One region of the Streptomyces sp. NPDC050806 genome, then DNA from elsewhere that is predicted to be linked to it. Evidence: riboswitches for the same ligand, from Rfam matches in the RefSeq annotation. Region 1 holds a riboswitch; each other region holds the start of a gene.

Region 1 (7,166 bases):
GCGTCGCGGCGCCGGATGTAGTCGTCGTGGGCCGCGCGGTAGGCGTCGGCCAGCTCCGGGTCGGTGGCCAGCCGGTCGGTCATCTCCTTCATCACGCCGTTCGCCTCCAGCGTGCCGATCGCGGAGGCCGCGCGCGGGCAGGTGAGGTAGTACAGCGTGGGGAAGGGCGTGCCGTCCTCCAGGCGCGGGGCCGTCTCGACGACGTCCGGGTTGCCGCAGGGGCAGCGGTGCGCGATGGCGCGCAGGCCGCGGGGCGGGCGGCCCAGCTGCTCCCGGAACGCCGCGACGTCCGCGTCGGTGGGCTCGGTGGGCTCGGTCTGGGGAGGCGGCGTGTCCATGCAGGCTTCTCTTGTCGTCAGGGTTGTACGGTCGGCCGCCCCATCATCCCCCGGCGGCGCGCCCTCGCGCGTCGGCGGAGTCCAGGCCGGACCAGATCGGTTCGTACCACGGGCGCTGCACGGCGCCCTGTCCGGCGCGCGGCCGGCTCGCGCCGGTGCCGTCCACGACGGTGTAGCCCGTCTCGCCGGGCAGTACGTAGTGCAGGTGGCGGCGGGCCTGCTGGCGCACGTACGCGGGGTCCTGCCAGCGGGCCTTCTCCTGGCGCAGCCGCTGTACGGCGTCCTGCGTGGTCTCGGCCTGGCGGCGCTGGTCGTCGATGTCCGAGCGCTGGGAGACGTAGGCCCTTATCGGGTACGCCAGGGCCACGACCAGCGAGCACAGGACGAGCGCGAGCAGCGCGGCGCGGCCGGTGAGCCGGCTGCGGCGCGGGGAGCGCGCGCGGTAGACCCGGGCCGCGGCCTGCTCGCCGAGCGCCTTGAGCCGGGTCGCGGTCGAGAAGCGTTCCGCGGACACCTGCCGCCTCCCCTGCCTCGCCTCGTACATACGTCCCCGGCAACGGTACGGGACCGCTGCCGGGGACGTACGGAAGCCGGGGCTTTCCGGCCGCGGGGCCGTCAGCACTCAGCCTTTGAGGCGCGGGGTGTCAGCCTTTGAGGCGCGGGCGTCAGCCCTTGAGCCGCAGGGCCGACTCAGCCCTTGAAGCGCGGGAACGCGCTGCGGCCCGCGTACACCGCGGCGTCGTCGAGGATCTCCTCGATGCGCAGCAGCTGGTTGTACTTGGCGACGCGCTCGGAGCGGGCCGGGGCGCCGGTCTTGATCTGGCCGCAGTTGGTGGCGACGGCCAGGTCGGCGATGGTGACGTCCTCGGTCTCACCGGAGCGGTGCGACATCATGCACTTGAAGCCGTTGCGCTGGGCCAGCTCGACGGCGTCCAGGGTCTCGGTCAGCGAACCGATCTGGTTGACCTTGACCAGGAGGGCGTTGGCGGAGTTCTCCTCGATGCCGCGGGCCAGGCGCTCGGGGTTGGTGACGAACAGGTCGTCGCCCACGAGCTGCACCTTGCTGCCGAGCTTCTCGGTGATGACGTTCCAGCCGGCCCAGTCGTCCTCGAACAGCGGGTCCTCGATGGACACGAGCGGGTACGAGGCGACGAGCTCCTCGTAGTACTCGGTCATCTCGGCGGCCGAGCGCTCCTTGCCCTCGAACTGGTACTTGCCGTCCTTGTAGAACTCGGAGGCGGCGACGTCCAGCGCGAGCGCGATGTCCTGGCCGGGGGCGTAGCCGGCCTCCTTGATGGCCTCCAGGATGAGGTCGAGGGCCTCACGGTTGGAGCCCAGGTTCGGGGCGAAGCCGCCCTCGTCGCCCAGGCCGGTGGCCAGGCCCTTGGCCTTCAGGACCTTCTTGAGGGTGTGGTAGACCTCGGCACCCCAGCGCAGCGCCTCGGAGAAGGACTCCGCGCCGATCGGGGCGATCATGAACTCCTGGATGTCCACGTTGGAGTCGGCGTGCGACCCGCCGTTGAGGATGTTCATCATCGGAACGGGCAGCACGTGCGCGTTCGGGCCGCCGAGGTAGCGGAACAGCGGCAGGTCGCTGGCCTCGGACGCGGCGTGCGCGACGGCCAGGGAGACGCCCAGGATCGCGTTGGCGCCCAGGGAGCCCTTGTTGTCGGTGGCGTCCAGGTCGAACATCGCCTGGTCGATGAGGCGCTGCTCGGTGGCGTCGTAGCCGACCAGCTCGGGGCCGATCTGCTCGATCACGGCGAGGACAGCCTTCTCGACGCCCTTGCCGAGGTAACGGTTCGGGTCGCCGTCACGCAGCTCGATGGCCTCGAAGGCGCCGGTGGAGGCGCCGGACGGCACGGCAGCGCGGCCGGTGCTGCCATCGTCGAGGCCGACCTCGACCTCGACCGTGGGGTTGCCTCGCGAGTCGAGGATCTCGCGAGCTACGACGACGTCGATCGACGGCACGTTGTCTCCTTCATGGGTGTCATCTGGAGTTCTGCAACACGAGCCTAACGGCCCGGGGACCGTCCGCCTGCCCCTAGCCCCTTCCGTGAGACGAAAAAGGACCCAAAGGCCCTCAATACGGGAGGTAAGAACCGGTTTTCATGGCGGACATATCTGCCATAACGGGCACTACGCATCTGAGCGGCGGCCCGCCCGGATGCCTGCGCGCCAAAGCCGCCCCGCAAACGTGAAGCCCCGCCGTGACGCGCTCGGGGGCTTCGCGTCGCGGCGGGGCGGTCACACGGGCCGGGCCGCACGCCGATCGTGCACCGATCGGACGGCGGCCCCGGCCGGGGGGGCTGTCAGGACCCGTCAGTGAGGCGGATCAGACCTCGAGCTTCTGGCCCGGGAAGATCAGGTCGGCGTTGTCGCCCACGGTCGACTTGTTGTTCTCGTAGACCGTCTTCCAGTTCTCGCCGTGCGCCTTGGCGATCTTGCCCAGGGTGTCGCCGGACTTCACGGTGTAGTTGCCGTGGCCCTGCTTCGGGGCGGCCTTGGGCTGCACCGACTGCGGCTTCGGGGCGGCCTGCTGCTTCGGCGCCTCCTGCTTGGGGGCGGCCTGCTGCTTCGGCGCCTCCTGCTTCGGGGCCTGCTGCTGGGCCTGGCCGGAGCCGGTGTCCACCTGCGCGGCCGGGCCACCGGCGGTCAGGCCGCCGGCACCGGCGCAGCCCCAGGCACCCGGGCCCTGCATGGCGAGCAGCTTCTCGGCGGTGGCGATCTGCTGGTCCTTGGTGGCCAGGTCGGCACGCGGCGCGTACTTGGTACCGCCGGCGGCGGCCCAGGACTGGTTGTTGAACTGCAGGCCACCGTAGTAGCCGTTACCGGTGTTGATCGACCAGTTGCCGCCGGACTCGCACTGGGCGACCTTGTCCCAGGTGGCGACCGAGGCGGCGTTGGCGGAACCGGCGGTCATCAGCGGAACGGCCACGGCGGCGCCGGCGACACCGGCGAGCGTGACGACGCGGACGGCCTTCGAGGGGCGGCGGTGCTTGCCCTTGAGCATGGTTGTTCTTCCTCACCGACGCCTGCGAGGTGAGCTGTCGGGTTCGGGCTGTGAGTGGCCCGGCCGGACGCGCTTCCGCACACCCGGCTTCACCCCAAGCCGCCCGCTGCGTTTCCACTGCGGTGACGGCACTTACCTTGGGTCCCCCGCTCCTGCCTACGGCGCTTGCGCGACGGTTGTCCGACCGATCACCGGCAGGATTCGGCGAATGATCGGCGGGCCCGCTTGGTGCGAGCGGTGAAGAACGTAAACACACACCCCTCGGCGGTTCAAACCACCCTTTCGTAGGACAGTTGACCGTTTTCGATCATCGAAACCATCCGTTTGCGCAGGTCGAACACGGTATGGAAACAACGGATACGGCGGGCGGAAACGCTCCGGGACGAGACCCATGTCTCACTTTCCCCAATTGGGTACAACCCGGCCGCACTTATGCCGCCCGCCCCCTGCGTCACTGCCCCAGATCGAGCCGCTGACCAGGGTGGATAAGGTCCGGATCGGTCCCGATGACGCCCTCGTTGGCGGCGTACAGGCCGGTCCAGCCCCCGGTCAGCCCGCGCTCCTCGACGATCGCGGACAGGCTGTCGCCGGGCCGCACCGTGTACGTGTCGTCGCCACCCGAGGTACCGCGGTGCGCGTCCCCGCCGCGCGAGGCGTGCCGCCCCGTGGAACGGCCGTCCTTCCCCTTGCCGTCCGCCCTCTCGCCCGCACCGTCGCCCGCCGAGCCGCGGTGGCGGCCGGTACCGGGGGCCGAGGGGTCGCCGGAAGGAGCGGACGCGTCGCCGGACGGCCGGTCGGCGGAGCCGCCCGCATCCCGCCCCGCGGAGTCCTCACCGGAGTCCGCGCCGGAACCCTTGTCGGCGTCCGTGGCGCCGTCGGACGGCTTGGCGGTGGCGTCGCCGGACGGCTCGGCGTCGGGCTCGTCCGCCGGCGGGGTCGTGGCCTCATCGGAGGGGTCGGTCGTGGCGTCGCCGGACGGCTCGGAGGAGGCACCGTCGGACGGCTGCGCCGAGTCGCCGCCGCCCTCCTCGCCCGTACCGGCGGACGGGCCGCCGGAGGCGTCGTCGCCGGACTCCGAGGGCTGCGGGGCGGGCGCCTCCGACCCGCCCGGGTCCACGTCGGGTATCAGGCCGTCCACGTCCAGGCGGGCGTTGACGGCGCAGCTGGGCCAGGCGTCCGGGCCACGGTCGTTCAGGATCGACTCGGCGACCGCGATCTGCTGGGAGCGGCTGGCGAGGTCCGGGCGCTCGGCGTAGGACTCGCCGCCGTAGTCCCGCCACATCTGGAGGGTCAGCTGGAGCCCGCCGTAGAAGCCGTTGCCGGCGTTGGCGCTCCACATGCCGCCGCTCTCGCACATGGCGACGCGGTCCCAGGTGGCGGTGTCGGCGGCCTGCGCGCCGCCCGCCGTCAGCAGCGGCAGGGCCAGGCCCGCACCCGTGACGGAGGCCGCCACCAGGAGGGCGGGGGCCTGGCGGGGGCGGCGGTGTCTACCGTTGCCGGAGCGCATGCGAATGCCTTTCGAGCGGCGGCTTGAGTTGTCGCACGCAAGGTAGCGGGGGCCCGGTCCGGTCTCAAGCCGGTGTAGCGGAGATCACGCGTGGATCACGCCGCTGACGCCACGTCAGTTCAGGCCCTGTTCCGCACCCTTGTCTCGTTCCGGTACCTGCGGGAATGCCCTTTCTGACACCCCGTCCGAAGCGCCCGGCTGCTCGGGCGTGAACCGCACCGGCAGGGCCCGGAGCCCGCGCATGATCAGGCCGCCGCGCCACCGCAAATCGTCCGGATCCGCAGCCGGCTCCAGATCGGGCAGCCGGGTCAGGAGGGTCGCCAGCGCCGTACGGCCTTCGAGGCGGGCCAGCGGCGCGCCCAGGCAGTAGTGGATGCCGTGCCCGTACCCGAGGTGCTGGTTGTCGCGGCGCCCGAGGTCCAGCGCGTCCGGCTCCTCGAAGCGCGCCGGGTCCCGGTCCGCGGCCGCCAGTACGACCAGCACAGGGTCGCCCGCGGCGACCGTCTGCCCGCCGATGGTCAGCTCCTGCGTCGCGAACCGCCAGGTCGCCAGCTCCACCGGCCCGTCGTAGCGCAGCAGTTCCTCGACCCCGGTGGCGAGCAGTTCCTCGTCGCCCGCGGCCAGCGCGGCCTGCAGCCGCGCCCGCTGTCCGGGGTTGCGCAGCAGGGCGTAAGTACCGTTCCCGATCAGGTTGACCGTCGTCTCGAACCCGGCGAAGAGCAGGATGAACGCCATCGCCGCCGCCTCGTTCTCGGTGAGGTGCTCGCCATGGTCGGAGGCGCGGATGAGGGCCGAGATCAGATCCTCGTCCCCGGTCTCCTGCGCCGCCAGCGACTCCCGCTTGCGGTGGATCAAGTCGGCCAGATACGCACGCATCTTCTTCACGGACCGGGCGACTCCGCCGCGCGGTCCCCCGCCGTGCCGGATCATCATCCCGGCCCAGTCCCGGAAGTCGTCCTGGTCCTCGCGCGGCACGCCCAGCAGGTCGCAGATCGCGTAGATGGGGAGCGGGAAGGCGAACTCATGGATGAGGTCGGCCTCGCCGCGCGCCGCGAAGCCGTCGATCAGCTGGTCGGTGAGCTCCTGCACGCGGGGCGCGAACCGGGCCACCGTACGCGGGGTGAACGCCTTGGCGACGAGGCGGCGCAGCCGGGTGTGGTCCGGCGGGTCGATGTTGAGCAGGTGCGTCATCAGGTTGGCGCTGCGCTCGCCGGGGATGCCGACCTTGCCCTTGCCGTGCGCGGCCTCGCTGTGGTGCTGCGGGTTCTTCGACAGCCGGGGGTCGGCCAGCGCCTCGCGCGCGTCGGCGTAGCGGGTGACCAGCCACGCCTCGACGCCGCTGGGAAGCGTGGTCCTGCGCACCGGCGCGTGCTCCCGGAGCCAGGCGTACGCGGGATACGGATCGGCGGCGAACTCCCAGGTGAAGAGCTCGGGACAGGCGGAGGGGGAGGTGGAGGTGGAGGTGGAGGTGGAGGGGGTTGTGGAGGCGGAGGCGGTGGTGTCGTGCACGCTTCGACCGTATCCGGTTGTCCACCGGCCCTATCCGGTTGTCCACAGGGCCCGGTCACTGTCAGTTGTCCACAGGGCCCGGTCACTGTCAGTTGCGGCCGGTAGCGTTTGTGGGAGTGCGGTGGAGGTGGGGGAGGGGCTTTCGCCGTGGGGGTGGGGGTGGGGGTGGGATTGGCGCCGGCCCCCGACTCGACTCCCTGTGGTTGGGGAGAGGGAGGGGCCCTGCCAGGAATCAGCTAGACCGCCCCCTCCGCCCCCTCCGCCGCCACAATCGCGTCCCGATACGTACGAGCCGCCGCCCGCAAGGCGGTTTCCGGGTCGGTGCCCTCTTCCTGGGCCCGCGCGGCCAGCGCCAGCAGTTCGTAGCCGATGCCCTCGCCCGTGACCGGCACGTCGAGGCCGGCGGTACGGGCCCGGGACGCCAGCTTCGCGGCCAGCGCCAGGGCCGGCTGCCCCAGCGGCACGCCCTCCGTCACGGACTCCCGCTGCTTCTCGGCGGCCTTGGTCCGCAGCCAGTGGGCCCGGACCTCCTCCGGCGTCGCGGCCTCCTCGTCGCCGAAGACGTGCGGGTGCCGGTTGATCAGCTTGTCGACGATGATGCCCGCGACGTCGTCGACGGAGAACGGCTCGTCGGGGTCGTCCTGCGCGATCCGGGAGTGGAAGACGACCTGGAGCAGCACGTCGCCCAGCTCCTCGGCCAGCGCCTCCCGGTCGCCCTCCTCGATCGCCTCGACCAGCTCGTACATCTCCTCCAGGCCGTACTTCGCCAGGTCCTCGTGGGTCCGGACGCCGCTCCACG
Region 2 (7,166 bases), on a different contig from region 1:
CGAGCCGAAGTTGCCGTGGCCGTCGACCAGCGGCAGCCGCATGGAGAAGGGCTGCGCCATGCGCACCAGCGCGTCGTAGATGGACGCGTCGCCGTGCGGGTGGAGCTTACCCATGACCTCGCCGACGACGCGGGCGCACTTGACGTAGCCGCGGTCGGGGCGGAGGCCCATCTCGTTCATTTGGTACAGGATGCGGCGGTGTACGGGCTTGAGGCCGTCGCGTGCGTCGGGCAGGGCGCGCGAGTAGATGACCGAATACGCGTACTCCAGGAAGGAACCCTGCATCTCATCGACGACGTCGATGTCGAGGATCCGCTCCTCGAAGTCCTGGGGCTCGGGGGTGCCCCCTGAGGGTCGGGTCTTCGTGCTGCGGCGGGCCATCGCGGCTGCGGCTCCTTCGCTCGAACTCGGCTTCGCTTACGGCTGGGCGTCTGCTGTTCCGGCGGGGCGGCGCGAGTGCGTGTCCGTCCTGCCGGGCGGCAGGCTCGGTGCCGGTGCTGGGTGCTCAACGGCTGAGCCTGTCGCGGACCATTGTGGCCCGCGGGTCTGACATCGCCGACCGCGACCCGTCCGTACGCCCGTCCGAGCCGAATGTGCGGCGGGCCTCGTTCCGGGGAATCTCCTTGCGGCGGGGTGCCGGGCGGGAACTTCGCCAGATGTCGGCGCGCTTGCATACAGTGACAGAACTTCCTCGCAAGCGGATCGAAGGGACGTACATGCCCATGGGTCACACGGCCACAGAACAAGCCGGGTCCGGCGGCCTGACAGCGACCGAGCACCGGCTGGCCAACGGCCTGCGTGTGGTGCTCTCCGAGGACCACCTGACCCCCGTCGCGGCGGTCTGCCTGTGGTACGACGTCGGCTCCCGGCACGAGGTGAAGGGCCGCACGGGCCTTGCGCACCTCTTCGAGCACCTGATGTTCCAGGGCTCGGCGCAGGTGAAGGGCAATGGTCACTTCGAGCTGGTGCAGGGCGCCGGCGGTTCGCTCAACGGCACCACGAGTTTCGAGCGGACGAACTACTTCGAGACCATGCCGGCCCATCAGCTGGAGCTCGCCCTGTGGCTGGAGGCGGACCGGATGGGTTCGCTGCTGGCCGCGCTGGACGAGGAGTCGCTGGAGAACCAGCGCGACGTGGTGAAGAACGAGCGCCGCCAGCGGTACGACAACGTGCCTTACGGTACGGCGTTCGAGAAGCTGACGGCGATGGCCTACCCGGAGGGTCACCCGTACCACCACACGCCCATCGGGTCGATGGCCGATCTGGACGCGGCCTCTCTGGAGGACGCGCGGACCTTCTTCCGTACGTACTACGCGCCCAACAACGCCGTGCTGTCCATCGTGGGCGACATCGACCCCGAGCAGACGCTGGCCTGGGCGGAGAAGTACTTCGGCTCCATCCCGGGCCACGACGGCAAGCAGCCGCCGCGGGACGGTTCGCTGCCCGAGACCATGGGCCGGGAGCTGCGGGAGGTCGTGCACGAGGAGGTGCCTTCGCGGGCTCTCATGGCGGCGTACCGGCTGCCGCACGACGGCACCCGTGAGGCTGATGCCGCGGACGTGGCGTTGACGATCCTGGGCGGCGGCGAGTCCTCGCGGCTGTACAACCGCCTCGTGCGCCGCGACCGCAGTGCCGTCGCGGCGGGCTTCGGGCTGCTGCGTCTGGCGGGCGCGCCGTCGCTGGGCTGGCTGGACGTGAAGACCTCCGCGGGTGTGGAGGTGCCGGCGATCGAGCGGGCCGTCGACGAGGAGCTGAAGCGCTTCGCCGAGGAGGGGCCGACCGCCGAGGAGATGGAGCGGGCGCAGGCCCAGTTGGAGCGCGAGTGGCTGGACCGCCTGGAGACGGTCGCCGGGCGCGCGGACGAACTGTGCCGGTACGCGGTGCTGTTCGGTGACCCGCAGCTCGCGCTGAGCGCCGTACAGCGCGTTCTGGAGGTGACTCCCGAGGAGGCGCAGGCGGTCGCCGCGGCCCGGCTGCGTCCGGACAACCGCGCGGTGCTGGTCTACGAGCCGACCGGGCCCGCCGAGGCCGCCGCGGTGGAGGCCACCGAGGCCGACGCGACCGCCGCCCAGCACGACACCGAGACCGAGGAGGCGGCGCAGTGACCGAAGCCGTGACCCCCACCATGACGTTCCACCCGCAGCCGCAGGCCGGGCAGCCGAGGCCGTGGGCGTTCCCGGCGCCGGTGCGCGGCCGGCTCGGCAACGGCCTGACGGTGCTGCGTGCCGACCGGCCGGGCCAGCAGGTCGTCGCGGTCGAGATCAACCTCGTGGCGCCGCTGGAGGCCGAGCCCGCCGGCTTGGACGGTGTCGCCACCATCATGGCGCGCGCGCTCTCCGAGGGCACCGACAAGCACGACGCCGAGGAGTTCGCGGCCGAGCTGGAGCGCTGCGGCGCCACGCTGGACGCGCACGCCGACCACCCCGGTGTCCGGGTCTCCCTCGAAGTGCCGGCCTCGCGCCTCACGAAGGCACTGGGCCTGCTGGCCGACGCGCTGCGTGCCCCGGCCTTCCCCGACGGCGAGATCGAGCGCCTGGTGCGCAACCGTCTGGACGAGATCCCGCACGAGCTGGCGAATCCGGGGCGCAGGGCGGCGATGGCGCTGTCCAAGCAGCTGTTCCCGGCCACGGCCCGGATGTCCCGGCCGCGGCAGGGCACGGAGGAGACGGTGGCGCGTATCGACGCCACCGCGGTGCGTGCCTTCTACGAGGCGCACGTGCGTCCGGGGACGGCCACCGCCGTGGTCGTCGGTGACTTCGCCGGGGTGGACCTGGACGCTGCGCTGGAGGAGACCCTCGGGGCGTGGGCGGGCTCGACCGCGGAGCCGGTGGCGGCCTCGCCCATCGTGGCCGACGACACCGGCCGCGTCGTGATCGTGGACCGGCCCGGTGCGGTGCAGACCCAGCTGCTGATCGGCCGGATCGGCGCCGACCGGCACGACCGGGTGTGGCCGGCGCAGGTGCTCGGCACGTACTGCCTGGGCGGCACGCTGACCTCCCGGCTGGACCGTGTGCTGCGCGAGGAGAAGGGCTACACGTACGGCGTGCGGTCGTTCGGCCAGGTGCTGCGGTCCTCCGCCGACGGTACGGGTGCCGCGATGCTGGCCATCAGTGGCTCGGTGGACACCGCCTCCACGGGGCCCGCGCTGGAGGACCTCTGGAAGGTGCTGCGGACGCTGGCCGCCGAGGGGCTGACCGACGCCGAGCGGGACGTGGCGGTGCAGAACCTGGTCGGGGTGGCGCCGCTGAAGTACGAGACGGCGGCGGCCGTCGCGGGGACGCTCGCCGACCAGGTCGAGCAGGAGCTTCCCGACGACTTCCAGGCGCAGCTGTACCAGCGGATGACCGAGACGGGCACGGTCGAGGCGACCGCCGCCGCGGTCAGTGCCTTCCCGGTGGACCGGCTGGTGACGGTTCTGGTGGGCGACGCCGCGGAGATCGCGGAGCCGGTGCGGAAGCTGGGCATCGGCGAGGTGTCGGTCGTCAAGGGCTGATGCGGAGCGGGCCGGCGGCGGAGAGGACCGTCGCCGGGCCTCGCGATAACGGCTGTGAATTCGCTCGCGCCGTACGGCGGGAGGGCGGGCCGGAACGGCTCGTACCGGTGTCGTCACGGGGTGGCGTGAAAGTCGTCAACGCCGCTCACATATCAGGACATAGTGGATCCCGGGTCGCCAATGCGGCCCGGGATCTCTACTTTTGTCCGGAATGCAGTAGGTGGTTGCTCGCGTGCCGTGTGGCGTCCGGCACAAACTCCTGTTTCTGTTTGCTGATCGCGAGATGTCCCGTTTAGCGTCGGTCCGGCTGTTCGACAGAAGTGCGCCGCACCCGCGGCCGCCGGGCAGTCATCGCCGAGTCCCCGTACGGCGCGAGCCAGGGGAGCCGGGGACCCACATGTCCCTTGGGGTGAATCGGGCGACTCCCCCCGGAGCCGCTCGTAGGAGACCTTCCTGCTCCGAACCCGTCAGCTAACCCGGTAGGCGAGAAGGAAGGAAAGGAGTGCGCCGGTCATGGCGTTCACCCGTGCCACCGGCAAGCACCGCCGCCCCGGCCGTGCTGCCCGGACCACCCGCAACATCGCCGGCATAGCCGCGGCGACCGGCGTCGCCGTTTCCATCGCCTCCCCGGCGCTGGCCGCGAACGAGGACCCGGCCGCCACCACCGCCGACACCGGCCTCACCCGCGCCATCGCCGACACCGGCGACCGGGTCGCCGACAACATCGTTGCCCAGGCCGACGCGCAGGAGGAGGCCGCCGAGGTCGCCGCCGCCCGCGCCAAGGTCGAGGACGCGGCCGTGAAGAGCGCCGAGGACGCCAAGAAGAAGGCCCAGGACGAGCGCCGCAAGGCCGCCGAGGCCGCCAAGGAGAAGGCCGAGAAGAAGAAGGCCACCGAGGCACGCGCCTCGCGCTCGGAGGCCCGTACCACCCTCAGCGCCTCGGGCTTCGTCGCGCCGATCTCCGGCAGCTACGTCTCCACGCCGTACAAGGCCTCCAGTGGCCTGTGGTCCTCCGGCAGCCACACCGGCATCGACTTCCACGCCGCCTCCGGCACCGCCGTCCACGCCGTCGGCGCCGGCACCGTCGTCGAGGCCGGCTGGGGCGGCGCGTACGGCAACAACGTCGTCCTGAAGATGGACGACGGCACGTACACCCAGTACGGCCACCTGTCGTCCATCGGCGTCTCGGTCGGCCAGAAGGTCTCCGCGAACCAGCAGATCGCGCTGTCCGGCAACACCGGCAACACCACCGGCCCGCACCTGCACTTCGAGGCGCGCACCGGCCCGGAGTACGGCTCGGACATCGACCCGATCGCGTACCTGCGCTCGCACGGCGTCAACGTCTGACGACCGCGCACCCTACGGCGCGCTCCGCGTACCACCCGAAGCCCCGGCCCGACGGCCGGGGCTTCGGCGTCCCCGGACACGCTTCCGCCCCCGCGCTCCCGCGTACCCCTTTCCTCGGCCAAAAAATATCCAGGAATTCGTCACGGCCATCGGAAATGGCGGCCCGGTGTCATAGAGTCACGGAAAAGGCGCCGCCCGGCGGCGTTTCCGGAGGATTGCGGCGGAGGCACGGACGATGCGAGGAAATATTTCGGCGCATGCGGTCTGCACGGCGATTCGCGACGACATCGTCTCGGGCGCGTTCCCGCCCGGTTCCCGGCTGATCGAGGAACTGCTCGCCTCCCGGTACGGCGTCTCCCGCGTCCCCGTACGTGAAGCGCTGCGCACCCTGGAGTCCGAGGGGTTCGTCACCACTCGCCGGCACGCGGGCGCGTGCGTCGCCGAGCCGACCGAGCAGGAGGCCGCCGACCTCCTGGACATCCGCCTCCTCCTGGAGCCCCTGGGTGCCGCCCGTGCAGCGGCCCGTCGCTCCGCCGCGCACCTGAAGGTGCTGCGCGGTCTGGTCCGGCTCGGGCGCGCGAGAGCCCGCCACGGCAACCCCGACGACCTGCGGCAACTGGACGGCTGGTTCTACGGGACGCTCGCACAGGCGAGCGGCAGCGCCAGTATGACGGCGCTGCTCATTCAGGTGCGCCGCAAGATCGACTGGGTGTACGCGGTCGACCTGGGCCGGGTCTCGCCGGGGGACGTGGACCGCTACTGGCAGGAGCTCGGCGCGATCGTGGACGCGGTGGCGCGCGGCGACGCCGAACGCGCCCGCGCGCTGACCGCCGCCCACGTGGAGCGCACGATGCCCGCCCACCGGCTGCGCCGTCCCGCACCCGCGGTGAGGGAAGCGAAACGGTCCGTAAACATGGCGCGCGTTCAGGATTAACACCGCTGCCGTATACAACTCATGGGGGAATTCCGTCCCCTGTGGTCGGCTGCAATCGGCGTGCCTGAATTTCGAGAGTACGCGCACGGCGAGGTAATTCCGTGTGCGGCATTGCGTGGATGCCGTCGCATTCTGCTTGCGGTGGGGGCGTTTCCCGCTGGAGGTCTTCGACGCGGTTGTGCTTGCAGGGCGCGCGGAAATTCCGTACAGGCCGGCAGGCCGGCAAGGGGGCTCCGGCCTGCCGGACGCGGAACGGCCCCCGCCGGACGTGGAACGGCCTCCCGCCGGACGTGGAACGGCCTCCCGCCGGACGCAGAACGGCCCCGCCCGTGACCCGTGGCGGGTCACCGTGGCGGGGCCGTGAGAGGCCGTTCCGGCGGCGTGGGGCCCGCCGGGTCTCCCCGAAGGGTCAGACCGTCTCCGGGAGCTCCTCCAGGCCCTCGGAGACGAGCTTCGCCAGGCGGTCCAGCGCCGCGTCGGCGCCGTCGGCGTCCGAAGCCAGCACGATCTCCTCGCCGCCCTGGGCGCCCAGGCCCAGGACCGCGAGCATGGAAGCGGCGTTGACGGGGTTGCCGTCACCCTTGGCGATCGTGACCGGCACGCCGGAAGCGGTGGCCGCACGGACGAAGATCGAGGCGGGGCGGGCGTGCAGACCCTCGGCCCATCCGACATTGACGCGGCGCTCAGCCATTGTGTTGCCCTTCGGGTCGGAGAAGTTGTCTAGACCAGTGTCTCACGCGGGCACCGGTGGTCCGGTGTGCCCAGCCCGGGCGAGCGCTCGGATCCTAGAAGTCCAAGCCTGCGTCACGCCCCGGCTGTACGCATGCTGAGACCCGGTCGTACGCACCGTCCCGCCACCGGGCACGTACGGTCGTGTCCGTGCGGCCTTCGGGGCACTTCGACCGGCCCCCGATACGCAGCCGGTCGTACGCTGTCCGCATGGAGACGCCGTCGGATGCCGCCGCCTACCCCGCCCACTGGGAAGCCGACGTGGTGCTGCGTGACGGCGGCACCGCCCGGATCCGCCCCATCACCCCGGACGACGCGGAACACCTGACCTCCTTCTACGAGCAGGTCTCCGACGAGTCGAAGTACTACCGCTTCTTCGCGCCCTACCCCCGGCTCTCCGACCGCGACGTGCACCGCTTCACCCACCACGACTACGTGGACCGGGTCGGGCTCGCCGCCTTCGTGGGCGGCGAAATGATCGCCACGGTCCGGTACGACCGCATCAACGCCGACGGCCGCCCCGCCACCGGCCCCGACGCCGACCAGGCCGAGGTCGCCTTCCTAGTCCAGGACGCCCACCAAGGCCGCGGCGTGGCCTCCGCGCTCATGGAGCACATCGCCGCGGTCGCCCGCGAACGCGGCATCCGGCGCTTCGCCGCCGAG
Region 3 (7,166 bases), on a different contig from region 1:
GCTTTTGCCGGGTCGCATCCGCTGGCCAAGAAGGTGGGCGCCTGGCCCTCGGTGTTCGCGGCGGCCGGGGCCGTGGCGGCTACGTCGTGGGCGGTCGTCGACCGGAAGTGAGCACAGGTGAGCCGAGCCTGAGCGGTTGTGTGCCGCATCGGCTGAGGGGCGGGCGTACGCGAGGATGTACGTCCGCCCCTCTGTGTGCCTGTCTCCTGCGCCCCTCGGGCCCGGGGGATGGTCTCTGCGCCCCTCGGGCCCGAGGGTGGCTCCTGCTCCCCTCGAGTTCAGGGGATGGTGGATGGTCCCTGCGCCCCTTCGGGGGCGGGGGATGGTGATTACGCCGAGGCGGCCGTCAGGAGCTTGAGGTCCTCGTCGGGGAGGGTGAGGGTGCCGAGGGCCATGAGGGCCGGGAGTTGGGCGACCGTGCGGGCGCTGGCGATGGGGGCCGTGATCGTGGGCTGGGCGGCGAGCCAGGCGAGGGCGACGGTGGCCTGGTCGGCCTCGTGGCGCTCGGCGACCTTGTCGAGGGCGGCCAGGACGCGGCGGCCGCGCTCGGTGGCCAGGTGCTCGGCGGCCTTGCCGGAGCGGGCGCTGTCCACGTTCGTGCCCGGGCGGTACTTGCCGGTCAGGAAGCCGGAGGCGAGGCCGTAGTACGGCATGGCACCCAGGCCGTAACGGGCGGCGACATCGCGCAGCGGGCCCTCGTACGTGTCGCGGGAGACGAGGTTGTAGTGCGGCTGGAGGGCGACGTACTTGGTCAGACCTTCGCGGGTGGAGAAGTCGAGGGACTCCTGCAGGCGCTCCGGGGAGATGTTGGAGGCGCCGATCTCGCGGATCTTGCCGGCCTTCACCAGCTCGTCCAGGGCGGAGATGATCTCGGAGACCTCGACCGACTCGTCGTCGTAGTGGGTGTAGTAGAGGTCGATGTAGTCGGTGCGGAGACGGGCCAGGGAGTCGTCGACGGCCGCCTTGATGTTGGCGGCGGACAGGCCCTTGCGCTCGGGGAGTGCGCCGACCTTGGTCGCGATGACGAGGTCGGAACGGTTGCCGCGGGCGGTGTGCCAGTCGCCGATGATCTTCTCGGACTCGCCGCCCTTGTTGCCGGGCACGAAGAAGGAGTACGCGTCGGCCGTGTCGATGAAGTTGCCGCCGGCCGCGGTGAACGCGTCCAGCACCTCGAAGGACGTCGCCTCGTCGGCGGTCCAGCCGAAGACGTTGCCACCGAGGGACAGCGGCGAGACGGAGAGCGAGCCGAGCGGCTTGGAGGAGGGCACCGGGCCGGGAACGGAAGCAGGAGTGGAAGTGGCCATGTTTCCGTTCAGCGGGGCGAGTGTGAGGGTTATTCCGTCGACCGGTCGGTATTCCCTCGGCTGGTCGGTATTCCGTCGACCGGTCGGCATTCCGGTCAGCCGCCCGGGCAGGCTGACGGTCGGTCACTCGGGCGGGCTGACGGTCGGTCGCTCACGGGCAGCGGGCTAACGCTCGCTCAAGGGGGACGGGGCCTCCTGGACGATCCAGCCGTTGCCGTCGGGGTCCTTGAAGAGCATGAAGGCGTTCCAGGTCTCGCCGCGGCCCGCGGTCCAGCCGTCGGCACCGAGGTGCTGGACGGGACCGACGTCGACACCCCGCTGGATCAGTTCGGCACGGGCCGCCTCGATGTCCACCACGCACAGTTGGAGGCCCTGGAGCGAGCCCGGCGCCATATCGGTCTGGCCGGGGGCCGGGGGCATGCCCTGGATGAGGGCGATCGAGCAGCGGGAGCCGGGCGGGGTGAGCTGGATGATCCGTACGCCCTCGGCGATCTGCGCGTCGGTGTCGACTTTGAAGCCGCACCGGTCCGCGTAGAACTCCTTCGCCCGGTCCAGGTCGGTGACGGGGACGGTGATGACTTCGAGGGTCCACTCCACGGTGTCCGTCCTTCGGTCGGCGCGCCGTCGGCGTGACCGGCGCGAGATGGGGTCCCTTGCGGGGGCCCTGCGGCGGGTCCTCCCATTCTGCGCGGGTGGCGTGGCTTCCGCTCCTCAAACGCGCGCCTGTGCCACGTACACGTACCTGTACGACCACGTACCTGTACGACCGCGTACCTGTGCGACCTCGCGCGGCCCAGGACCAGGCGCCTGACCGTACGGACGCACGGCGGCCCTATGGGGGTACCGGCCCACGGGCGTATCGGCCCATGGGCGTACGGACGCACGGGCCTACGGGCGTACGGAAGCCGGCGGCCCCGGTGTGTGGGGCATCGGGGCCGCCGGAGAGTGCGGGTCCGCGTACGGAGGGCCGGGACGGTCCGTGGGCACGCGGAGACCCGGCCGTCGGCCACCGCCTCTCCCCTCCTGCTGTGTGCGCCCTGCGGGGCGGGGCGCACGAGGCGGCGGCGACGGCGGACAAGTGCCCGGAACGGGCGAACGGAAGCCCGCCGGGCGAAGAATGGGCCGTTTTCGGGGCCGTCGACCGTTGACCGTCGACCGTTAGCCGTCGGCCGTCGGCCGTCGGCCGTCGGCCGTCGACTGTCGGATCAGACCAGGTCAGGCCGGGTCGGACCGGGTCAGAGCTTCAGGCCGTGGTCGCGGAGCCACGGCAGCGGGTCGATCGGGGAGTCGGCACCCGGCCGGACCTCCAGGTGGAGGTGCGGGCCCGTGACGTTGCCCGTGGCGCCGACCCGGCCGATGACGTCGCCGGAGTTCACCTTGCCGGAGGTCTTCACCATCGAGGAGAGGTGGCAGTACCAGAGCTCGGTGCCGTCGTCGAGCGTGACGACGATGCGGTAGCCGTACGAACCCGCCCAGCCGGCCTGCGTGATCGTGCCGCCGTGCACCGCCTTGGCCGGGGTGCCGGTCGGCGCGGCGAAGTCGAGGCCGGTGTGGTCGGCGGCCCAGCGGTCGCCGCCCTGCCCGAAGGTGGCGGTGATGGTGAACGAGGAGACCGGGAGGGTGTAGCTCTTCGCCAGCTCGGCGAGCTTGGCGGCGCGGGCCGCTTCGGCCTTCTTGCGCTCCGCCTCCTCGGCCTTGGCCTTGGCTGCCGCTTCGGCCTTCTTCTTCGCGGCCTCGGCCTGCTGCCGGCGCTCGGCGGCCTCCGCCTCGGCCTGCTCGACGGCGGCCTTCTCGGCGGCCTCGCGGGCCTCCTGGTCGGCGGAGTTCTGTGCCTGCTCGGCCTGTTCCATGATGCGGGCGCGGAGGGCGTCGCCGCCCTGGGAGTGCTCGCCCCCGGCGGCGCCGGCCGCCTGCGTGAACGGGCCGCCCTGTGCGTTCGCCGTGTCGGCGGAGTCGTGCGAGCCCAGCTTCTCGGACACGCGCTCGGCCATGCCGCCCAGGTCGGGCATGGATATGGAGACCTGCGGCTTGCCCTGCGCGGTGGCGATGCCGCCCGCGCCGACCGCCGCCATGACGCCGACGCCCAGTACCGTGCTGCTGCGGGCGAGGCCGCCGCCGCGCTGCTTGGCCACACGGTGCCGGCCGCGTACGGGGCGTACGGACTCCTCCGTGGGGTTCCATTCCTCCCACGCGCCGTCGTGCACGCCGTCACCTGCGCCTGCGCCGTACGGCACGCCATCGTGGGCGCCGCCGCGCGCGCCGAAGGCCACGGCACCGCCGAAGGCCACGGCACCCGTACCGGTCATCGGGCCCGTACCGGCCATCGGGCCTGTAGCGGTCACAGGACCGGTAGCGGTCACAGCGGGGAAGGTGGCCGTGTCGGAGACCGCGGGGAAGGCCGCGGTGTCGGCGAACGCCGGTTCCGTGTGGGCCCCGGGGGCCTCGTGGCCACCCGGATACGGGTGCGAGTACGGGTGCGGAGACGAAGAATCCTGGTACGCGTGCGGGTCGTGCACCGCGCCCTCGTGCGTCGCGAACGGCTCGTACGCGGTCCGGCGGGACGGTTCGGGGGCAGGCTTGTTGGACGCCACGGGGGCGCACTCCTTTCCTTCCTTCTCGCCTACCGGGTTAGCTGACGGGTTCGGAGCAGGAAGGTCTCCTACGGGCGGCTCCGGGGGAGTCGCCCGATTCACCCCAAGGTGGTGGTTCCCCGGTTCCCTTGGCGGGTGGTGCGGTAATGAAGTGCGCTGTTGGGATTCGGCGTCGGCGCGCGTTGCCGTCTCTTGCGACGGCTGTAACGACCGCGCTCCGTTATCGGACAGTAATGGACGCGACGGCTGGATTCCAAGCGTTCCCCGGAATCCGTACGACCGCTGACCAGGACTTATACACGCAGCCACGGCTAAATTGGGGCGAGTTGGCCGTGGATCGGAAACCCCAACCGGACTGATCGTTTGTCACTTGTTATGCGGAGGGGTGCGCCTCGGCTACGGAAAGTGAGAGCAGTAGCGTCTGATCATGGTCGTCAACAGCGCGCAGGCAGTGGCTGATCGGTACGCGGACTTCGCGTGGCAGCAGGCGCGGGGCGAGTCCGACGCCCACGAGGAGTTGACCGCCCGCATCAGCCAGGACCCGGACTTCTGCGACTTCCTGGCCGTCTCGCTGCCGCACGGCAACCAGCAGCAGCCCAACCTCCTGCTCGCCGCCGTCCGTTACCTCGACGGCCCGCACGCCGAGCAGGGCCCGCGCGGCGTCTTCGCGTACCGGAGCTGGCGCGAGTGGACGATCCGGCACTGGGACGACGTACGCGACGTCATGAGGCAGCGGCTCGCCCGGACCGACGAGCCCGCGCGCTGCGCCACGCTGCTGCCCGTCCTCGCCCGTCTCCCCCAGCCGCTCGCGCTCCTGGAGGTCGGCGCGGCGGCCGGGCTGTGCCTGCATCCGGACCGGTACCGCTACCGGTACGACGGCGGGCCGGAGTTCGGGGACCCGGGCAGCCCGGTGGTCCTTCCCTGCCGCACGTCCCCGGGCACGCCGGTACCGGCCGCGCCGCCGCGGGTCGTCTGGCGGGCCGGCCTCGGCCTCGACCCGCTCGACCTGTCCGACCCGGACGACATCCGCTGGCTCCGTGCCCTGGCCTGGCCGGGCCCGCGGGACGACACGGCCCTCGGAACGAGTGCCGGTACGGGCACGGGGGGCGCCCGGCCCGGTGGTACTGGGAACGGCGGCGGCACAGGGAACAGCGGTGATACGGGGTACGGCGGCGGTACGGGGAACGGTGGTCGTACGGGCAACGGTCGTCGTACGGGGAACGGTGGTGTGTCCGTCGCGGACCGGGCCGGCCGGCAGCTCGCCGCCGTCGAGGCGGTACGGAACGCGCCGCCGGTGCCCCTCGTACGCGGCGACCTCCTGCACGAGCTGCCCGCGCTGGCCGCGCAGGCGCCGCCCGAGGCGACGCTGGTCGTCTTCCACACGGCGGCACTGACCCACCTGCCCCTGGAGCGCCGCGAGGAGTTCGTCCGGGTCGTACGGTCGCTGCTCGTGGACCGGCCGGGCCACTGGGTCTCCCAGGAGCGCCACAGCGTGCTGCCGTGGCTGCCCGGCCCGCGCCCCGCCGACGCGCGCCTCCTCACGCTCGCCGTCGACGGCCGGCCCGTCGCGCTCACGGAGCAGCACGGGCGGAGCGTGCAGTGGCTCGCGGAGCCGGAGCCGGAGCCGATGTAGCCGGCCCACGGCCAAGACTCCCCCCGCCGGTCTGCGGAAGCTCCGAGGGCTCCCCCCGGCCCACGGAGACTCCGAGACTCACCCCTCCGGTCGACGGAGCGCCAGCAGGGCCATGTCGTCCTCGGTCTCGCCCCCCGTGTGCCGTGCCACGTCGTCCACGAGGGCGTCCAGCAGCGCGTCGGGGCCGGGGAACACCCGGCCGGAGAGCCGGACGGCCGGTTCGTAGAACACGCCCCTGGAGTCCCGCGCCTCGGTCACCCCGTCGGTGAACAGCAGGAACATCGCGCCGGGCGGGAACCGGGACTCGTCCGCGCGGTCCGGCCAGCCCGCCACCTCGCTCAGCCCGAGGGGCAGCGCCGCGGTCCGCGGCGCCAGCTCGCTCAGCGTGCCGTCCGCGCACAGCAGCAGGGGCGCCGGGTGGCCGCGGTTCAGCACCCGCAGCACCCCGCGCTCCTCGGACGGGACCTCGGCGAGGACGGCCGTGGTGAACCCCTCGAACTGGTCCAGCCCCTCACGCCTGCTGCCCTCGCGCTGCAGCGCCCGCTCCAGCCGCCCGGCCACCGCCTCCAGCGTGGCCTCCTGCTCCGCGGCCTCCCGGAAGGCCCCGATGACGATCACGGCGGCCTCCACGGCCTCCAGCCCCTTGCCCCGTACGTCGCCGACGATCAGCCGTACGCCGTGCGGGGTGTCCTGCACGGCGTACAGGTCGCCTCCGATGCGGGCATCCGCCTGCGCCGCTTCGTAGCGCGCCGCCACGTCGAGCCCGCTGATGCGGTCCGGCGGCAGCGGCAGCACGGCGCGCTGGGCCGCCTCCGCCACGTCCCGCACGGAGGCCAGCCGGGCGTCGCTGATCCGTACGACGCGGTTGATGCCGAGCGCGAGGACGGCCACGACCAGGACGGTCACCGCCTCGGTGTACGACTCGTAGCCACCCATCCGGCCGTGGAAGGCGACCACGCCGATCTCCGCCAGGACGGCGAGCGCGGCGGTGAGCGCGGTGTGCCGCAGGGAGTACAGCGGCGCCGCCACCAGGGGAGCCGCCGAGAAGAAGGGCGCGGCGGTGTACCGGGTCGGCGTCAGCAGGTCGAAGGCCAGGCCGCCGATCAGGAAGATGGCGGGCAGCCAGCACACCAGCCGGCGGCCGAACCTCGGCAGCCCGTCCCGACGGGCCTGCCGCTCCCGCTCTCCCGGCATGCCCGTTCCGCCTTGCCCCATCCGCACCGGCCTCTTTCCCGCGCCGCTTCCCGTGTGCCTCTTCGCGCTCCCGTCACCACCGCCGTCCCAGGGTGACCGCCCTGGAACGGTACGGCGACCCGGCGGGGGCCGGACGGGCGACCCCTCGGAGTCGGCCGGGGCGCCGCCGGCCAGTACGGCCCGTCAGCTTCTGAGCCGTACCGCGACGGAGTACAGCCGGGTCGCCTGGGCGGTGCGGGCGTTGTCGTCCGCGACCATGTACAGCACCCGGTGGCCCGCGTAACGCCCGGACAGCGCGGGGCCCAGCGCCATTCCCTCGACGTTCTGCAGGACCGGGTTGGGCTGCGGCTCCTCGGTGCTGATGCCGCCCCACGGGCAGCGGGAGAGGTCGAAGAGCAGTTGCTTGGGCGCGATGAGGTCGTTGTCGTGCTTGGTGACGGAGGT
Region 4 (7,166 bases), on a different contig from region 1:
GGGCTGCTCCCGGCGGCCGCCGGGCCGCCCGGCGCGAGGCGCACGGGAGCAGCGGCGGCCGGGGCCGGCGGCGTACGCCGAAGAAGTCCGCGCTGCTGACCGTCGCGGTGCCGTCCGTGGCCGCCATGGGCGTGTGCGCCGTGGCCGCGGCCTCCGTGTCCGGCGCGACCGACAAGGACGACGACACCGCCGTACAGGCCGCGTCGGACGCCTCGGCCGTGAAGCCGTCGGCCGCGAACAACAAGCTGGACTCCCAGCTGTCGAACCTCAGCGCCGACGCGAACGACTTCGCCGACCGTGCCAGTCGTACGCAGGAACGTCTCGACCTGCAGGCTAGAGCGGCCGCCGAGAAGAAGCGCAAGGCCGAGGAGGCGGCGCGCAAGGAGGCGCTGCGCCCCAAGTTCGCGCTCCCGGTCAAACAGCACGGTCTCAGCGCCCTCTACGGGCAGGCCGGCGTCAACTGGATGTCGCTGCACTCCGGGATCGACTTCCCGGTCAGCTACGGCACGCCCGTGATGGCCGCGACCGACGGCACCGTCGTCACCAAGTGGAACCCCGCCTACGGCAACATGGTGGAGATCACCGCGCCGGACGGCACGGAGACCTGGTACTGCCATCTCAGCAGCGCCAAGATCCGTTCGGGCACGGTGAAGGCCGGCGACGTGATCGCGTACTCGGGCAACTCCGGCAACTCCACCGGCCCCCACCTGCACTTCGAGGTGCACCCGGGCGGTGGCGACGCGATAGACCCGCTGCCCTGGCTGCGCTCCAAGGGCATCGACCCCAACTGAGCCGAGCCGCGGTTACGCACGCGAGTACGCATGGCCCGGAGCCCTCGGGGGCTCCGGGCCATGCGTATGACTACCGCTTCCGTACCGCCTACAGCTTCCGTACCGCCTACAGCTTCTGCACCGGCGCGTACCGCAGCAGCAGGCGCTTCGGCTTCTCGCCGCCGAAGTCGATCGTCGCCTCGGCGTTGTCGCCGCTGCCCTTGACCCCGACGACCGTGCCGAGTCCGAAGCTGTCGTGCGTGACGCGGTCACCGATGGCCAGCGCGACCACCTGCCGGTCCTTGGCCCGGCGGGTCGCGAAGCCGCTCGGCCCGGCCTTGCTCCGCGAGGCGGACGAGGAGCCGAAGCCGCCGCCGGAGAAGCCGGAGGACAGGCCGGAGGAGAGCCCGCCCATGGACGCGGACGGCGTCGCCGGGCCGGTCCGCTTCCACTCGACGTATTCGTCCGGGATCTCTTCCAGGAAGCGGGACTGCGGGTTGTACTGGGGCTGGCCCCACGCGCTGCGCATCGTGGAGCGCGTGAGGTAGAGCCGCTCCCGGGCGCGCGTGATGCCGACGTACGCCAGCCGCCGCTCCTCCTCCAGCTCCTTGGTCTGGCCGAGCGCACGCATGTGCGGGAAGACGCCGTCCTCCATGCCCGTCAGGAAGACGGTCGGGAACTCCAGGCCCTTCGCGGTGTGCAGGGTCATCAGCGTGATGACGCCCGTGCCCTCGTCGTCCTCGTCGGGGATCTGGTCGGAGTCGGCGACCAGGGCGACCTGCTCCAGGAAGTCGGACAGGGTGCCCGGATTGTCTTCGTCGCGGTCCTGCTCGAACTCAAGGGCGACCGCGGCGAGTTCCTGGAGGTTCTCGATACGGGTCTCGTCCTGCGGGTCCGTGGACGACTGGAGCTCGGCCAGATAGCCCGTACGCTCCAGGACCGCTTCCAGGACGGTCGCGGGCCCGGCACCGGACTCGACGACGGTCCGCAGCTCTTCCATGAGCGTGTTGAAGCGCTTGACGGCGTTCGCGGAGCGCGCGGCCATGCCGTACGCCTCGTCCACGCGGCGCAGCGCCTGCGGGAAGGTGATCTTCTCGCGGGCCGAGAGGGCGTCGATCATCGCCTCGGCGCGGTCGCCGATGCCGCGCTTCGGGACGTTCAGGATGCGGCGGAGCGGGACGGTGTCCTCGGGGTTGGAGAGCACGCGCAGGTACGCGAGGACGTCCCGGACCTCCTTGCGCTCGTAGAAGCGCACGCCGCCGACGACCTTGTAGGGCAGCCCGACCCGGATGAAGACTTCTTCGAAGACACGGGACTGGGCGTTCGTACGATAGAAGATCGCCACGTCGCCGGCCCTGGTCTCACCCGCGTCCGTGAGCCGGTCGATCTCGTCGGCGACGAACTGCGCCTCGTCGTGCTCGGTGTCGGCGACATAGCCGGTGATCTTCGGGCCGGTGCCGGCGTCCGTCCAGAGGTTCTTCGGGCGGCGGTTCTCGTTGCGCTCGATGACGGCGTTGGCGGCCGAGAGGATCGTCTGCGAGGAGCGGTAGTTCTGCTCCAGCAGGATCGTCGTGGCGTTCGGGTAGTCCTCCTCGAACTGGAGGATGTTCCGGATCGTGGCGCCGCGGAAGGCGTAGATCGACTGGTCGGCGTCGCCCACGACGCACAACTCGGCGGCGGGCACCTCAGGGGTCCCCGGGCCGACCAGCTCGCGTACGAGGGTGTACTGGGCGTGGTTGGTGTCCTGGTACTCGTCGACGAGGACGTGCCGGAAGCGGCGGCGGTAGTGGTCCGCGACGTCCGGGAACGCCTGGAGCAGGTTCACCGTCGTCATGATGATGTCGTCGAAGTCCAGGGCGTTGGCCTCGCGCAGCCGTGCCTGGTACATCGCGTACGCCTCGGCCAGCGTCTTCTCGAAACCGTCGGCCGCCGTCCCGGCGAAGTCCTCGTGGTCGATGAGCTCGTTCTTGAGGTTGGAGACCTTGGCGCTGAAGGACTTGGGCGGGAAGCGCTTCGGGTCCAGGTCCAGATCGCGGCAGACCAGGGCCATCAGGCGCTTGGAGTCGGCGGCGTCGTAGATCGAGAACGATGAGGTGAAGCCCAGCTTCTTGGACTCGCGGCGCAGGATGCGCACACACGCGCTGTGGAAGGTGGAGACCCACATGGCGTTGGCGCGCGGGCCGACCAGCTCCTCCACGCGCTCCTTCATCTCGCCCGCGGCCTTGTTCGTGAAGGTGATCGCGAGGATCTGGCCGGGGTGGACGTGGCGCGTGCCCAGGAGGTGCGCGATGCGGTGCGTGAGGACGCGGGTCTTGCCGGAGCCTGCGCCGGCGACGATGAGCAGCGGCGAGCCCGTGTGCACGACGGCGGCCTTCTGCTGGTCGTTCAGCCCCTCCAGCAGCGCGGCCGGGTCGACGGCGGGGCGGGCCGCGCCGTCGCGGTAGTACGCGTCCCGCTGCACGGGCGCGTCGTAGCGGCCACCGAAGAGGTCGTGCGGCACCTCCTCCGCTGCCGGACGGTCCTCGTCCTCGGGAGGCGGCGGCTCCTCGTCCTTGGGGTCGAGGTCCGCCAGGAAGCTGTCGTCAAAGAGGCTGCTCATCGCCCACCGAGTCTAGGCCGCCCCACCGACAGCCCGGCCCCGGCCGTGAAATTCGGGTGCGGGGAGAAGTGCGGGAGGCGGTGCGGAGAGGGCGGGGACGCGGTGTGGAGGCGGCCGGGGGCACGAGGCGCACGCTTCCCGGCGGCCGGGAGGCGGGCGCCGGGCGGCGCCGAGGGCGCGCGGAGGGTACGGCACCCCGCCGCCCGTCACGGACGGACAACGACACCGGACATTCCGTGGTCGCGACAGCCCTCACATCGGCACGGACACGATCAGGTCACGAAAAGATTGCGGGCAAATCGAACATCAGCCTTCACAGAAGTCACACGAGTTGGCTACCGTGCCGACCGGGCAGCCCGCCCCACCGCCGGTGACAGCACCGGCACGGGCCGCCCCGCCGAGTCCGGTCTGTTCGTACGCACGGCCCTTGCCATACGCATGGCAACTGCTCGTCACCACGGCCAGCCGGAGCCGGGGACCCACACGCACGACCGGGGTGAATCGGCCCCCGCGGAGCGATCCGCACGGCCGTAGGGCACCTTCCGTAGCACCAGTGGGCGCGCGGCCCCACGCGCGCGCTCACGCGCCCGAACCCGACAGCTAACCCGGTAGGCGGTCCACGGAAGGAGTCGCCGGCCTTGGCGTCTCATCGCAAGCCGCGCACCCGCATGCTCACCGTGCCCGCACACCGCCGTACGGCGGCCGGGCTCACCACCGCGGCGCTGGCCTCGGTCACGCTGCTCACCCAGACCGCGGATGCGTCCCCCAGGAAGCCCGCGCCCTCCATGGAGGAGGTCAAGAAGAAGGTCGACGGCCTGTACCGGCAGGCCGAGGTCGCCACCCAGAAGTACAACGCAGCCAAGGAGCGCTCCGCGACGCAGCGCGCCAAGGTGGACGAGCTGCGGGACGCCGCGGCCGAGCGGACCCAGAAGATGAACGACGCCCGGCGGGAGCTGGGCACCTTCGCCTCCGCCCAGTACCGGTCCGGCGGGCTGAGCCCGACCGCGCAGCTGATGCTGGCGCAGGATCCGCAGCAGTTCGTGGACCGCAACCACCTGATGAAGCGGCTCACCGGCCGCCAGCAGGAGGCGGTCGCCGACTACCAGGACCAGCAGGCGCAGGCCGCGCGCAAGCGTGCGCAGGCGACGAAGGGCCTGGAGGAGCTGCAGAAGTCCCAGGAGTCGCTGAAGACGTCCAAGCAGGAGGTCCAGGGCAAGCTGACCGAGGCCCGGCAGCTGCTGTCCCGGCTGACCGCGCAGGAGAAGGCGCGGCTGGCGGAGCTGGAGCGCAAGAAGAAGGCCGAGGCGAAGCGCAAGGCCGAGGAGCTGGCGCGGGAGCAGGCCGAGCGCGAGCGGGAGCAGGACGGCGGTTCGGGCGGTACGGACGGCGGGTCCGGCTCCGGGACGGGCAGCGGTTCCGGAACCGGCTCCGGGGTGCCCGACGGTTCGTACGCGACCAAGGCGGAGAAGGCGATCGCTTTCGCCCGCGCGCAGATCGGGAAGCCGTACGTCTGGGGCGCCACCGGGCCCACGTCGTACGACTGCTCGGGGCTGACCCAGGCGGCGTGGAAGACGGCCGGCGTCTCGCTGCCGCGGACGACCTGGGACCAGGTGAAGACCGGCACGCGGGTCGCAACGGAGGATCTGCAACCGGGTGACCTGGTGTTCTTCTACGACGACATCAGCCACGTCGGGATGTACATCGGCGACGGCAAGATGATCCACGCCCCGAAGCCGGGCGCGAACGTACGCGTGGAGTCGATCTACTACATGCCGATCTACGGGAACGTACGACCGGCCTGAACCGGTTCCGGAAAAGACGAAGTGCGCGGCCGCCCTCAGGGCCGCCCCGCCCATACTGTGTGCGTCGGGCGTCAGGTCCAGAGGAGCGCGATGAAGATGTTGACGACCGTGAGCAGGCCGACGAGTCCGAAGAGCGGCTTCTCCACCTTCTCCTCGTCGCGCTTCACGTAGACCAGACCCAGGATGACGATCAGGACGGCGAGCTTGACGCCGATCTTGATGTTGTCGACCGCGTAGTCCTGCATCTGGTTCAGGCCGACCAGGATGACGCCGGTCACCAGCATCGTGATCGCGCCGTGCAGCATCGCGGGCACGAAGCGGGCGGTGCCCGCGCTCATCGCCTTCATCTGCGTGAGGAAGCCGCCGAGCAGCGAGGCGATGCCGATGATGTGCAGCGCGACGAACACATTGATCACTACGTCCATAGTGGTCGATCGTAGCTCCGGCTCCATGCGGCCCGGCGGGCAGGTCCACCGTCGGCTCGAACTGCCGCGCGCCCCTGGTTCGCGCTCTCGTACGTCACCGGTCGACGTCATTCACCCGGCGGCCAGAAGCGGGCACGGACCGGTAAGGGAGCGGGCAATGCCCGGCAATGGCCCGCTTGCCGGGCGCCGGGAGGTTTAGCGTCCTCGTTCAGGCGGCCGGCTCCCCACCGCCGTCGGTTCCGCCCCGACGGCCGCCGGCCGCCCCCGCCGAAGGTACGGCGGGGGCCCGCTCCCCCTTGACCCGGGCCACCGCCGTACCAACGGCAGGGCGGACGCGGCGGACAGGGAGAGGGGTCGGCGGCGCCGCGAACCCCGAGGGCCCCTCCGGTGCTTTGCTGACGCGAGGGGAACACCGGGCCATCGTCGCCACATTCGTATCGGAAGACGATTGTCGGCAGACCGGGCGGCCGGTTTAGCAATCAATGAATTACGGCTCAGAATTCGACCGACCGGTCGTATTTCGCGTCCCGCACGCCCGCGCCCGCCGGTAACACCGGAACCGGCAGCCATATTCGGCCACGGAAAAGCGGCCTCGGCGGTTCAATGCAAGCGCGGCACATGACCGCTCACCACGAAGTCCCGCAACAGGTCCATCGCCCGTTTCGGCGACTCGCGGAAGACCCCGTGCCCGGCGTCCGCCAGGACGTGCAGCCGTACGTCCGCGTGGCTCAGCCGGTGCGCGAAACGGCGGGCCGCCGAGGCCGTCGCCACCGGGTCCTGCTCGCCGGCCAGGATCAGCGCGCGGCACTCCAGCCGCTCCAGCCCGCGCCAGGGGTCGAACCCCCTCGCCAGCACCGTGCGGAAGTGGTCCAGCACGTCGTCGTTCCAGCGCACCCGGCGGAGCCGGTCGTGGGTGGCCGCGTCCCCGCCGGGCTGCCGGGAGTACAGGGGCAGGCAGACGCGCTCCCACGCCTCGGTCATCTCGTCGCCGGTGTCCCCGGCCCAGTACCGCAGGGCGACGTCCCGCGCCTCCGGCCCTCCCAGCCGTTCGAACATCTCCAGCCGTTCGTACGTGTCCCCGGGCATCACGCTGTCCAGCACCACCCCGGCGAACCGGTCGGGGTGCCGTATGGCCGCCAGCAGCGCGACCCATCCGCCGCTGGACGAGCCCAGGAGGACGGGCCGTTCGATCTCCAGCGCGTCGCAGAAGTCGATCGCGTCGTCCGCCCACCGCTCCCACGTCCACTGGGTCGGCCCGCACCGCACGGAACGCCCGCTCCCGCGCTGGTCGAGGTAGATGACCTGAGCGAATCCGGCCGCGGCGGAAAGCTCCGGTTTGAACAGGGTGTGGTCGGCCCCCGGTCCCCCGTGGAGCAGCACGATCGTCGGCCGTTCGGCCATGTCCGGTCCGTCCGTCTCCAGTTGGGCTCCCTCCACATCGAAGTAGAGCCGAACACCATCACCGATATGTACCCGCACGGCCCTTGACCTCTCTCAAGCAGCCTGATTTTCCAAGGATTCGGGTGGCCCCGGCAGCGTTATGCAAGGGGGCCGAATTCGACCGTCACTA

The links. A riboswitch is a leader RNA that binds a small molecule or an ion and turns the genes downstream of it on or off. The one in region 1 is predicted to bind cyclic di-AMP.
Region 2: it holds a riboswitch for cyclic di-AMP, as region 1 does, so the genes downstream of both, ACZ6WH_RS35965 (M23 family metallopeptidase) here and ACZ6WH_RS27010 (transglycosylase family protein) in region 1, are expected to answer to the same signal.
Region 3: it holds a riboswitch for cyclic di-AMP, as region 1 does, so the genes downstream of both, ACZ6WH_RS37380 (M23 family metallopeptidase) here and ACZ6WH_RS27010 (transglycosylase family protein) in region 1, are expected to answer to the same signal.
Region 4: it holds a riboswitch for cyclic di-AMP, as region 1 does, so the genes downstream of both, ACZ6WH_RS23225 (C40 family peptidase) here and ACZ6WH_RS27010 (transglycosylase family protein) in region 1, are expected to answer to the same signal.

Annotation. Positions count from the first base shown of each region.
Region 1 covers NZ_JBVJIF010000008.1:491,575-498,740, reverse strand. Annotated here, with positions in the region: gene ACZ6WH_RS27025 (DUF501 domain-containing protein) at 1-338, opposite strand, end outside; gene ACZ6WH_RS27020 (FtsB family cell division protein) at 382-852, opposite strand; gene eno (phosphopyruvate hydratase) at 1,029-2,309, opposite strand; gene ACZ6WH_RS27010 (transglycosylase family protein) at 2,674-3,351, opposite strand; cyclic di-AMP (ydaO/yuaA leader) riboswitch at 3,356-3,525, opposite strand; gene ACZ6WH_RS27005 (transglycosylase family protein) at 3,803-4,858, opposite strand; gene ACZ6WH_RS27000 (cytochrome P450 family protein) at 4,973-6,367, opposite strand; gene ACZ6WH_RS26995 (nucleoside triphosphate pyrophosphohydrolase) at 6,604-7,166, opposite strand, start outside.
Region 2 covers NZ_JBVJIF010000014.1:144,935-152,100, forward strand. Annotated here, with positions in the region: gene ACZ6WH_RS35950 (DNA gyrase/topoisomerase IV subunit A) at 1-381, opposite strand, end outside; gene ACZ6WH_RS35955 (M16 family metallopeptidase) at 723-2,105, shown strand; gene ACZ6WH_RS35960 (M16 family metallopeptidase) at 2,126-3,493, shown strand; cyclic di-AMP (ydaO/yuaA leader) riboswitch at 3,836-3,993, shown strand; gene ACZ6WH_RS35965 (M23 family metallopeptidase) at 4,007-4,840, shown strand; gene ACZ6WH_RS35970 (GntR family transcriptional regulator) at 5,076-5,774, shown strand; gene ACZ6WH_RS35975 (HPr family phosphocarrier protein) at 6,184-6,465, opposite strand; gene ACZ6WH_RS35980 (bifunctional acetate--CoA ligase family protein/GNAT family N-acetyltransferase) at 6,714-7,166, shown strand, end outside.
Region 3 covers NZ_JBVJIF010000017.1:22,032-29,197, forward strand. Annotated here, with positions in the region: gene ACZ6WH_RS37365 (hypothetical protein) at 1-111, shown strand, start outside; gene ACZ6WH_RS37370 (aldo/keto reductase) at 330-1,304, opposite strand; gene ACZ6WH_RS37375 (VOC family protein) at 1,470-1,901, opposite strand; gene ACZ6WH_RS37380 (M23 family metallopeptidase) at 2,540-3,628, opposite strand; cyclic di-AMP (ydaO/yuaA leader) riboswitch at 3,907-4,048, opposite strand; gene ACZ6WH_RS37385 (DUF2332 family protein) at 4,323-5,528, shown strand; gene ACZ6WH_RS37390 (PP2C family protein-serine/threonine phosphatase) at 5,607-6,722, opposite strand; gene ACZ6WH_RS37395 (caspase, EACC1-associated type) at 6,906-7,166, opposite strand, start outside.
Region 4 covers NZ_JBVJIF010000007.1:243,648-250,813, reverse strand. Annotated here, with positions in the region: gene ACZ6WH_RS23235 (M23 family metallopeptidase) at 1-791, shown strand, start outside; gene pcrA (DNA helicase PcrA) at 898-3,369, opposite strand; cyclic di-AMP (ydaO/yuaA leader) riboswitch at 3,813-3,999, shown strand; gene ACZ6WH_RS23225 (C40 family peptidase) at 4,008-5,171, shown strand; gene ACZ6WH_RS23220 (hypothetical protein) at 5,243-5,596, opposite strand; gene ACZ6WH_RS23215 (alpha/beta fold hydrolase) at 6,197-6,997, opposite strand.